DNA from 3 places in the Mycobacterium paraseoulense genome. Region 1 is predicted to be linked to each of the others. Evidence: predicted binding sites of a transcription regulator. Region 1 holds the regulator's gene; each other region holds the start of a gene.
The links. The regulator LexA, encoded in region 1, represses DNA repair genes until DNA is damaged. The targets are predictions, from matches to a motif close to CGAACANNTGTTCG.
Positions count from the first base shown of each region.

Region 2: a site for LexA is predicted at 1,217-1,230, ahead of G6N51_RS05480 (HNH endonuclease signature motif containing protein). Genes of this name have one in related genera too.
Region 3: a site for LexA is predicted at 898-911, ahead of cofD (2-phospho-L-lactate transferase). Genes of this name have one in related genera too.

Region 1 covers NZ_AP022619.1:5,985,631-5,987,894, reverse strand. The annotation lists gene G6N51_RS28175 (LysM peptidoglycan-binding domain-containing protein) at 1-410, opposite strand, end outside; gene lexA (transcriptional repressor LexA) at 699-1,397, shown strand; gene G6N51_RS28165 (LGFP repeat-containing protein) at 1,422-2,264, opposite strand, start outside.
Region 2 covers NZ_AP022619.1:1,248,611-1,250,874, forward strand. The annotation lists gene G6N51_RS05480 (HNH endonuclease signature motif containing protein) at 1-1,097, opposite strand, end outside; gene G6N51_RS05485 (YbhB/YbcL family Raf kinase inhibitor-like protein) at 1,279-1,809, opposite strand; gene G6N51_RS05490 (M20/M25/M40 family metallo-hydrolase) at 1,839-2,264, opposite strand, start outside.
Region 3 covers NZ_AP022619.1:5,280,016-5,282,279, reverse strand. The annotation lists gene G6N51_RS24665 (metallopeptidase family protein) at 11-433, shown strand; gene G6N51_RS24660 (WhiB family transcriptional regulator) at 461-799, opposite strand; gene cofD (2-phospho-L-lactate transferase) at 1,152-2,165, shown strand; gene G6N51_RS24650 (coenzyme F420-0:L-glutamate ligase) at 2,162-2,264, shown strand, end outside.

The DNA of each region.
Region 1 (2,264 bases):
TGGCGGGCCGGCGCGTCGGGCGCCACCCGGTGCGCGACGTCCTGCAGCGACTCCCCCGCCTCGACGCGCACGACGGCCAGCCGGTCGGGCACGTGCGCTCCCGAACTCCCGGAGGCGCCGTTGAGCACCTGACCGACATTCCCTACGAGGCCCAGCCACAGAGTGATCGCACCGGCGGCCAGCGCCAGCCAGACGGTGGTGGCCACCGTGACGGGACGCTTGCGGTGCGGCGCGGCGGACATCGCGACGCCCGTGCCGCGGTAGCGCATGGGCGCGCCCGCCGGTCGCGACGGGACGGGGCGGCGCGAACGGGCCAGCGCGTCCCGGCCGTAGCCGAGGCCCTCCACCGGTCCGTTGACCGGACGCCGGGGGCTGCTGGTACGCGGCGCCAGCGTGTGGATGGTTGTCATCTGCGTTCCTCCGGTCAACTAGATTCGCTCAGCTGTTCGACTGTATCGCTCGTGTGTTCGAAATCCGAACATGTGAGCGAAGCGTGTCGCACGAGTCGAACGCTAGACCACGCCACCGACAAGTCCGTGGTCCCCAGAGCTGACATGCGGCTGAAATACCCGATCCGCCGAAGAGTTACACCTTTGTGATTAACGATGTCGATGGCGATTTTGTGCCCGTCCGCCACGGCGACACGCCAGTCGAACACATGTTTGATTCTTGGGCGCGGTGGGGCTACATTCAGTGCCATGAGCGACAGCAACGACACCTCATCGGCCGGCGCGGGCGGTCGACTGCACGCCGTCGATTCATCACTGACCGAACGGCAGCGCACCATCTTGAACGTCATCCGCGCGTCGGTCACGAACCGCGGCTACCCGCCGAGCATCCGGGAGATCGGCGACGCCGTCGGCCTGACGTCGACATCGTCGGTGGCTCATCAACTGCGCACCCTGGAACGCAAGGGATACCTGCGTCGCGACGCGAACCGCCCCCGGGCGGTGGACGTCCGCGGCGCCGATGACGACGTGGCGGCGCCGGCCACCGACGTCGCCGGGTCGGACGCCCTGCCGGAGCCGACCTTCGTCCCGGTCCTGGGGCGCATCGCGGCCGGTGGGCCCATCCTCGCCGAGGAAGCCGTCGAGGACGTCTTCCCGCTGCCGCGCGAGCTGGTCGGCGAGGGCACGCTGTTCCTGCTCAAGGTCGTCGGCGACTCGATGATCGAGGCGGCGATCTGCGACGGCGACTGGGTGGTGGTGCGACAGCAGAACGTCGCCGACAACGGCGACATCGTCGCGGCCATGATCGACGGGGAAGCCACCGTCAAGACGTTCAAGCGGGCGGGCGGTCAGGTGTGGCTGATGCCGCACAACCCCGCGTTCGATCCGATTCCCGGCAATGACGCGACCGTGCTCGGCAAGGTCGTCACGGTGATCCGCAAGGTCTAGCCCCGTGGCGCGACCCCGCCCGGCTCAGTCCGCCTTGACGAAGCCGTTGGCCTGGGCCACTTCCTCACTGGACAGCCAGATTTCGGCGAGCGTGTCGTGGTAGAGCTCGCTGCCCGGCGTGTAGTACAGCCCGAAGCGGGCGCTCGCCTTGATCGGGTATCCGTCGGGCGCCTGGTAGGGATCGTCGAGCGGTAGGTGGATGGTCGGGCGCCCGGCCGGCCCGGCCCCCGCGCCGCTGTCTTCGTCGTCCGCGGCCGCGTGCCGCCCCCCGCGCTGCTCGGATGGGGTGACCGCCGGCGCGGGCGCTTCCGCATCCGTGGCGGCGGCCTCGGCCTCGGCCTCGACCTCGGCGACGTCCGCGGGCACGTGCGCCACCGCGATGTCCGGATACTCCGCCTCGGGCGCGGCGGCCTCGGCTGCACCGCCGTCGAATCCGGCGTCCGCAGGCGCGTGCGGCACGGCGACATCCCGGTACTCGGCCTCCAGATACTCGTCGTCGGCGTGGTCGTCGGCGTGGTCGGCGGGCTCGTGCTCATCGCCGGCGTACTCGGCGTCGGCGTAATTCGCATCGGCGTAGTCGGACTCGCCGTACTCGGACTCGCCGTATTCGGATCCGGCGTATTCGGCCTCTATTTCGGGGTAGCCGGCCTCCGACAGGGCCGCAGGCGAGACGACGGAGAAGGAGTCGGTGTCCACCGCGTCGGGGTCCTCCTGCTCGCCCGCGAATGGACCCTCGTCCGCGCCGCCGCGCCGCCAGCTGACCCGCCCGGCGGCCTCGGCTTCGGGGGCCCCCACCTGGTGGCCGAACTGTTCGGTGGTGACGTCCTCGTGCCCCCAATGCTGGTCGCCCACGGCGTCGTACCCGCC
Region 2 (2,264 bases), 4.7 Mb from region 1:
TGGGAGCAGCCACGATCCATGGCGTACAACACAATTCGCTGGCCGGGTGAGGCCAAACGCTTGCCGTGATACAAGGCGAGCGGTTCGCCCCTGTCGAAGACGGCCAGGTAGTGGTGGGCGTGGCGGGCCAGGCGGATCACGTCGGACATCGGCAAGATGGTGCCCCCGCCGGTCAAGCCCTTGCCTGCGGCGGCTTCCAGCTCGGTCAGCGTGGTCGTCACGACGATGGATGCCGGCAATCCGTTGTGTCGGCCCAGTTCGCCGCTGGCCAGCATCGCGCGCAGGGCGGCGTTGAGGCCGTCGTGATTGCGCTGGGCGGAACTGCGGGTATCGCGCTCGATGGCTTCTTCGGACGCGGCGCCGTCGACCACCGGCGCCTCGTCGCCGGGGTTGCACATCCCGGGGGCGGCCAGCTTGGCCAGCACCGCCTCCCAGCTGGCGCGCGCCTCGGGGGTTAGCCACCCGCTCAGGCGCGACATACCGTCGGCCTGATGGTTGCCCAGCACCAGCCCCCGTGCCCGCGCCCGGTCCGCGTCGGTGTAATTGCCGTCGGGGTTGAGGCAGTCCATCAGGCGGCGGGCCAGCTTGGCCAGTTGATCCGGGCGATACCGAGTGGCCTCGGAGGCCAGGTGTTTCTCGGCGTGCTCGCGCGTTTCAATGTCGACCAATTCCGGCAGCTGGCGAAAAAGCCGCCGGATCATCGCCACATGGTCCGACCCGATGGCCCCGTCGCGCTGGGCCGCCGCGGTGGCGGGCAAAACCGGTGCCAACGGCTCACCGGAAAGCGCCCGCCGCGGGCCCAGCTCGGCGGCCTCGGCGACGCGGCGGCTGGCCTCCCCCCGAGTGATGTGCAGCCGGTCGGCCAGCGCCCAGCTCAGCTTGCCGCCCAGCTCGGCGGAATCAGCCTGCTCGGCAACCTGATTGATGAGTTGATGACTTGGCACTTGCAGCCGGCGCGTCTCGCACTCGAACATCTCCAACAACCGCAACCGCTCCGGATTGGTCAGCGGGTCATACGAATGCCCCTGGAAGCGGGAGACCACCGCGCGCAACGCGTCGACGTCGTGCTGAATCGCCTCACGGTCGGTCACAGCCATGTCCGCCGCCTAACTGGCCACACGAACGGGCTGCTCAGCTCATAGATCAATGCATCCAGCCGATCCAACGCCGCCTCGAACTGATAAAGCAGGGCGGCTATGCGGCCGTAAGCATCACTCGAACGCATGTTCGAATAGTACGCCCGGCCACCGACAGAAAATCCGGGCCGCGGCCCCGCGCCTACTTCTGCTCGTAGACGCCGTGAATGACGGCGCGCGCGATCGCGTGCTGGAACAGGTTGAAGCCCAGGTACGCGGGGCTGGCATCCTCGCTGAGGTCCAGCTTGTCCACGTCCACGGCGTGCACGGCGATGTAGTACCGGTGCGGCCCGTGACCCGGCGGCGGCGCGGCGCCGATGTAGCGGCGCATGCCCGCGTCGTTGACCAGCGTCAGCGCGTCGCCGGGCAGGTCACTCCCATCCCCCGCGCCCGCGGGAAGTTCGGTGACGTCGGCCGGCAGGTTGGCCACCGCCCAGTGCCAGAACCCCGAGGCCGTCGGCGCATCGGGGTCGTAGACGGTGACGGCGAAGCTGCGCGTCTCCCCCGGAAACCCCGACCAGCTCAACTGCGGGCTGACGTCTTCTCCGCCCGCGCCCATGATTCCGCTGACCTGCGGCATGGCCAGCGCCTGGCCGTTGGCGATCGATTCCGACGTCAGGGTGAACGACGGCAGCTTCGGCAGCGCGGCGTACGGGTCGGGCGCGGTGCTCATGGGCGATCCTCTCGTTGCGTGTCGTGTCTTCAGCAGTGTGTCAGGAAGTGTGCCAGCACATCGGTGCCGAACCTCAGCGCATCCACGGGTACCCGCTCGTCGACCCCATGGAACAACGCGGTGAAATCGAGGTCCGGCGGTAACCGCAGCGGGCTGAAACCAAAACAGCGAATCCCCAAGCGCGCGAAGGCTTTCGCGTCGGTACCACCGGAAAGCATGTAGGGCACCGTGCGGCCATCCGGGTCCAGCGCCAGCACGGCGGCGTTCATCGCGTCGACCAGGTCGCCGTCGAAGCTGGTTTCATACGACGAGAAGTCCTTGATCCACTCGCGGCTCACGTCCGGGCCCAGCAGCTCGTCGACCTCGGCCTCGAACGCCGCCTTGCGCCCCGGCAGGATCCGGCAGTCGATCACCGCTTCGGCAGTCGCCGGGACGACGTTGGCCTTGTACCCGGC
Region 3 (2,264 bases), 710 kb from region 1:
GGGCCGCGACGTGCGCGGCCCATTGCTGCCGCCGACCGTCCCCGGGTGGCGCAGCCGGGCCGAGCGGTTCGACATGGCGGTGCTGGAGGCCTACGAACCCATTGAGCGGCGCTGGCAGTCGCGCCTCGCCGAGCTCGACGTGGCGGTCGATGAGATTCCCCGCATCGCGGCCAAGGATCCCGACAGCGTGCAGTGGCCGCCGGAGGTCATCGCCGACGGGCCGATCCCGCTCGCGCGCCTGATCCCGGCCGGCGTCGACGTCCGCGGCAACGCCACGCGGGCGCGAATTGTGTTGTTCCGCAAGCCGATCGAGCGACGGGCCAAGGACACCGTCGAACTCGGTGATTTGCTGCACGAAATCTTGGTGGCCCAGGTGGCCATCTACCTCGATGTCGAGCCGTCGGTCATCGACCCGACGATCGAGGACGAATAGCGCTGGCGCGTTGGCGCCTTCGGCGCTTTAGATGATGCCGCGCTTGAGGCGGCGGCGCTCGCGCTCGGACAGGCCGCCCCAGATGCCGAAGCGCTCGTCGTGCTCGAGGGCGTACTCCAGGCACTCGTGGCGTACCTCGCACCCGAGGCAGATCTTCTTTGCCTCGCGGGTGGAGCCGCCCTTCTCCGGGAAGAAGGCCTCGGGATCGGTTTGGGCGCACAGCGCCCGGTCTTGCCATTGGTCCGCGACAGGCGCCAGCATCGGCTCGGGCTCGAATGCGACTGGCGCATCGGGAACCACGGTCAGGTGCGGCCGAACGGGTCGGACCGGCGCTGAGCCGATAGGGGTGTGCGGCGTGCTCGCCATGACTCCTCGAAGATGTTCGTAAGACATACGGTCGTCCGCCTCCTCAGTTTGATTGAGAGAGTGAGTGGTTCCCACTTTTCTGATGTGTACAGACAATTCGAACAAGTGATCGAATCTCGGTCTGCGACACCGGAACCGGCCGGCCAACCGGGAAATGACACTGTTGTGATTAGACACGGGTTGACCAGCCGGGTCAAGCACTTCGGCGCATTTCCATACCATCTCGTGACCGAATTACGGCGTTTCCGTTGTTTTGCGCATTCGGCGTGTCGATCACACCGCCCACGATTAGGCTTAAGGGCCGCGTAACGGGCCCGCCACCACACGGTCGTCGGGCAGTACTGTCGTCCACGTGAAGGTCACCGTTCTGGTCGGTGGGGTTGGCGGCGCCCGCTTCCTGCTGGGGGTTCAACAGCTGCTCGGGCTGGGGCAGTTCGAAACGCAACGGCACCCAGACGCGGGAGCCAGCAACCACGAACTTAGCGCGATCGTCAACATCGGCGACGACGCCTGGATTCATGGACTGCGGGTCTGCCCGGATTTGGACACCTGCATGTACACCTTAGGTGGAGGGGTAGACCCGGAGCGAGGGTGGGGTCACCGCGACGAAACCTGGCACGCCAAAGAGGAATTGGCGCGCTACGGCGTGCAGCCGGACTGGTTCGGGCTCGGCGACCGGGATATCGCCACCCACCTGGTGCGCACCCAGATGCTGGGCGCCGGCTACCCGCTGTCGCAGATCACCGCGGCGCTGTGCGATCGCTGGCAACCCGGCGCCCGGTTGCTGCCGGCCAGCGACGACCGCTGCGAGACGCACGTGGTGATCACCGATCCGGACGACGGCACCCGGCGGGCGATCCACTTCCAGGAGTGGTGGGTGCGCTACCGGGCCGGCGTGCCCACGCACAGCTTCGCTTTCATCGGCGCCGAAAAGGCCACCGCCACAAGTGAAGCTGTCGCGGCCATCGCCGACGCCGACGTCATCCTGCTGGCGCCGTCCAACCCGGTGGTGAGCGTCGGCGCCATCCTGGCCGTCCCCGGGATTCGCGCCGCGTTGCGCTCGGCGGCCGCCCCGGTCGTCGGCTACTCGCCGATCATCGGCGGAAAACCCCTGCGCGGCATGGCCGATGCCTGCCTGTCGGTGATCGGGGTGGAATCCACCGCGGAGGCGGTCGGCCGGCACTACGGCGCGCGCGGCGGCACCGGAATCCTGGATTGCTGGCTCGTGCACGAGGGCGACCTGGATACCTTCGAAGCCGACATCGACGGCGTCGCGGTGACCGCCGTGCCGCTGTTGATGACCGACCCGAAGGCGACGGCCGAGATGGTCCGCGCCGGGCTCGAGCTTGCGGGCGTGCACCCGTGACGGAACACGGCTCGGCGGCGGCGATCGAGATCCTGCCCGTTCCCGGGCTTCCCGAATTCCGGCCCGGCGACGACCTGGCCGCGGCGCTGGCCGCGGCCG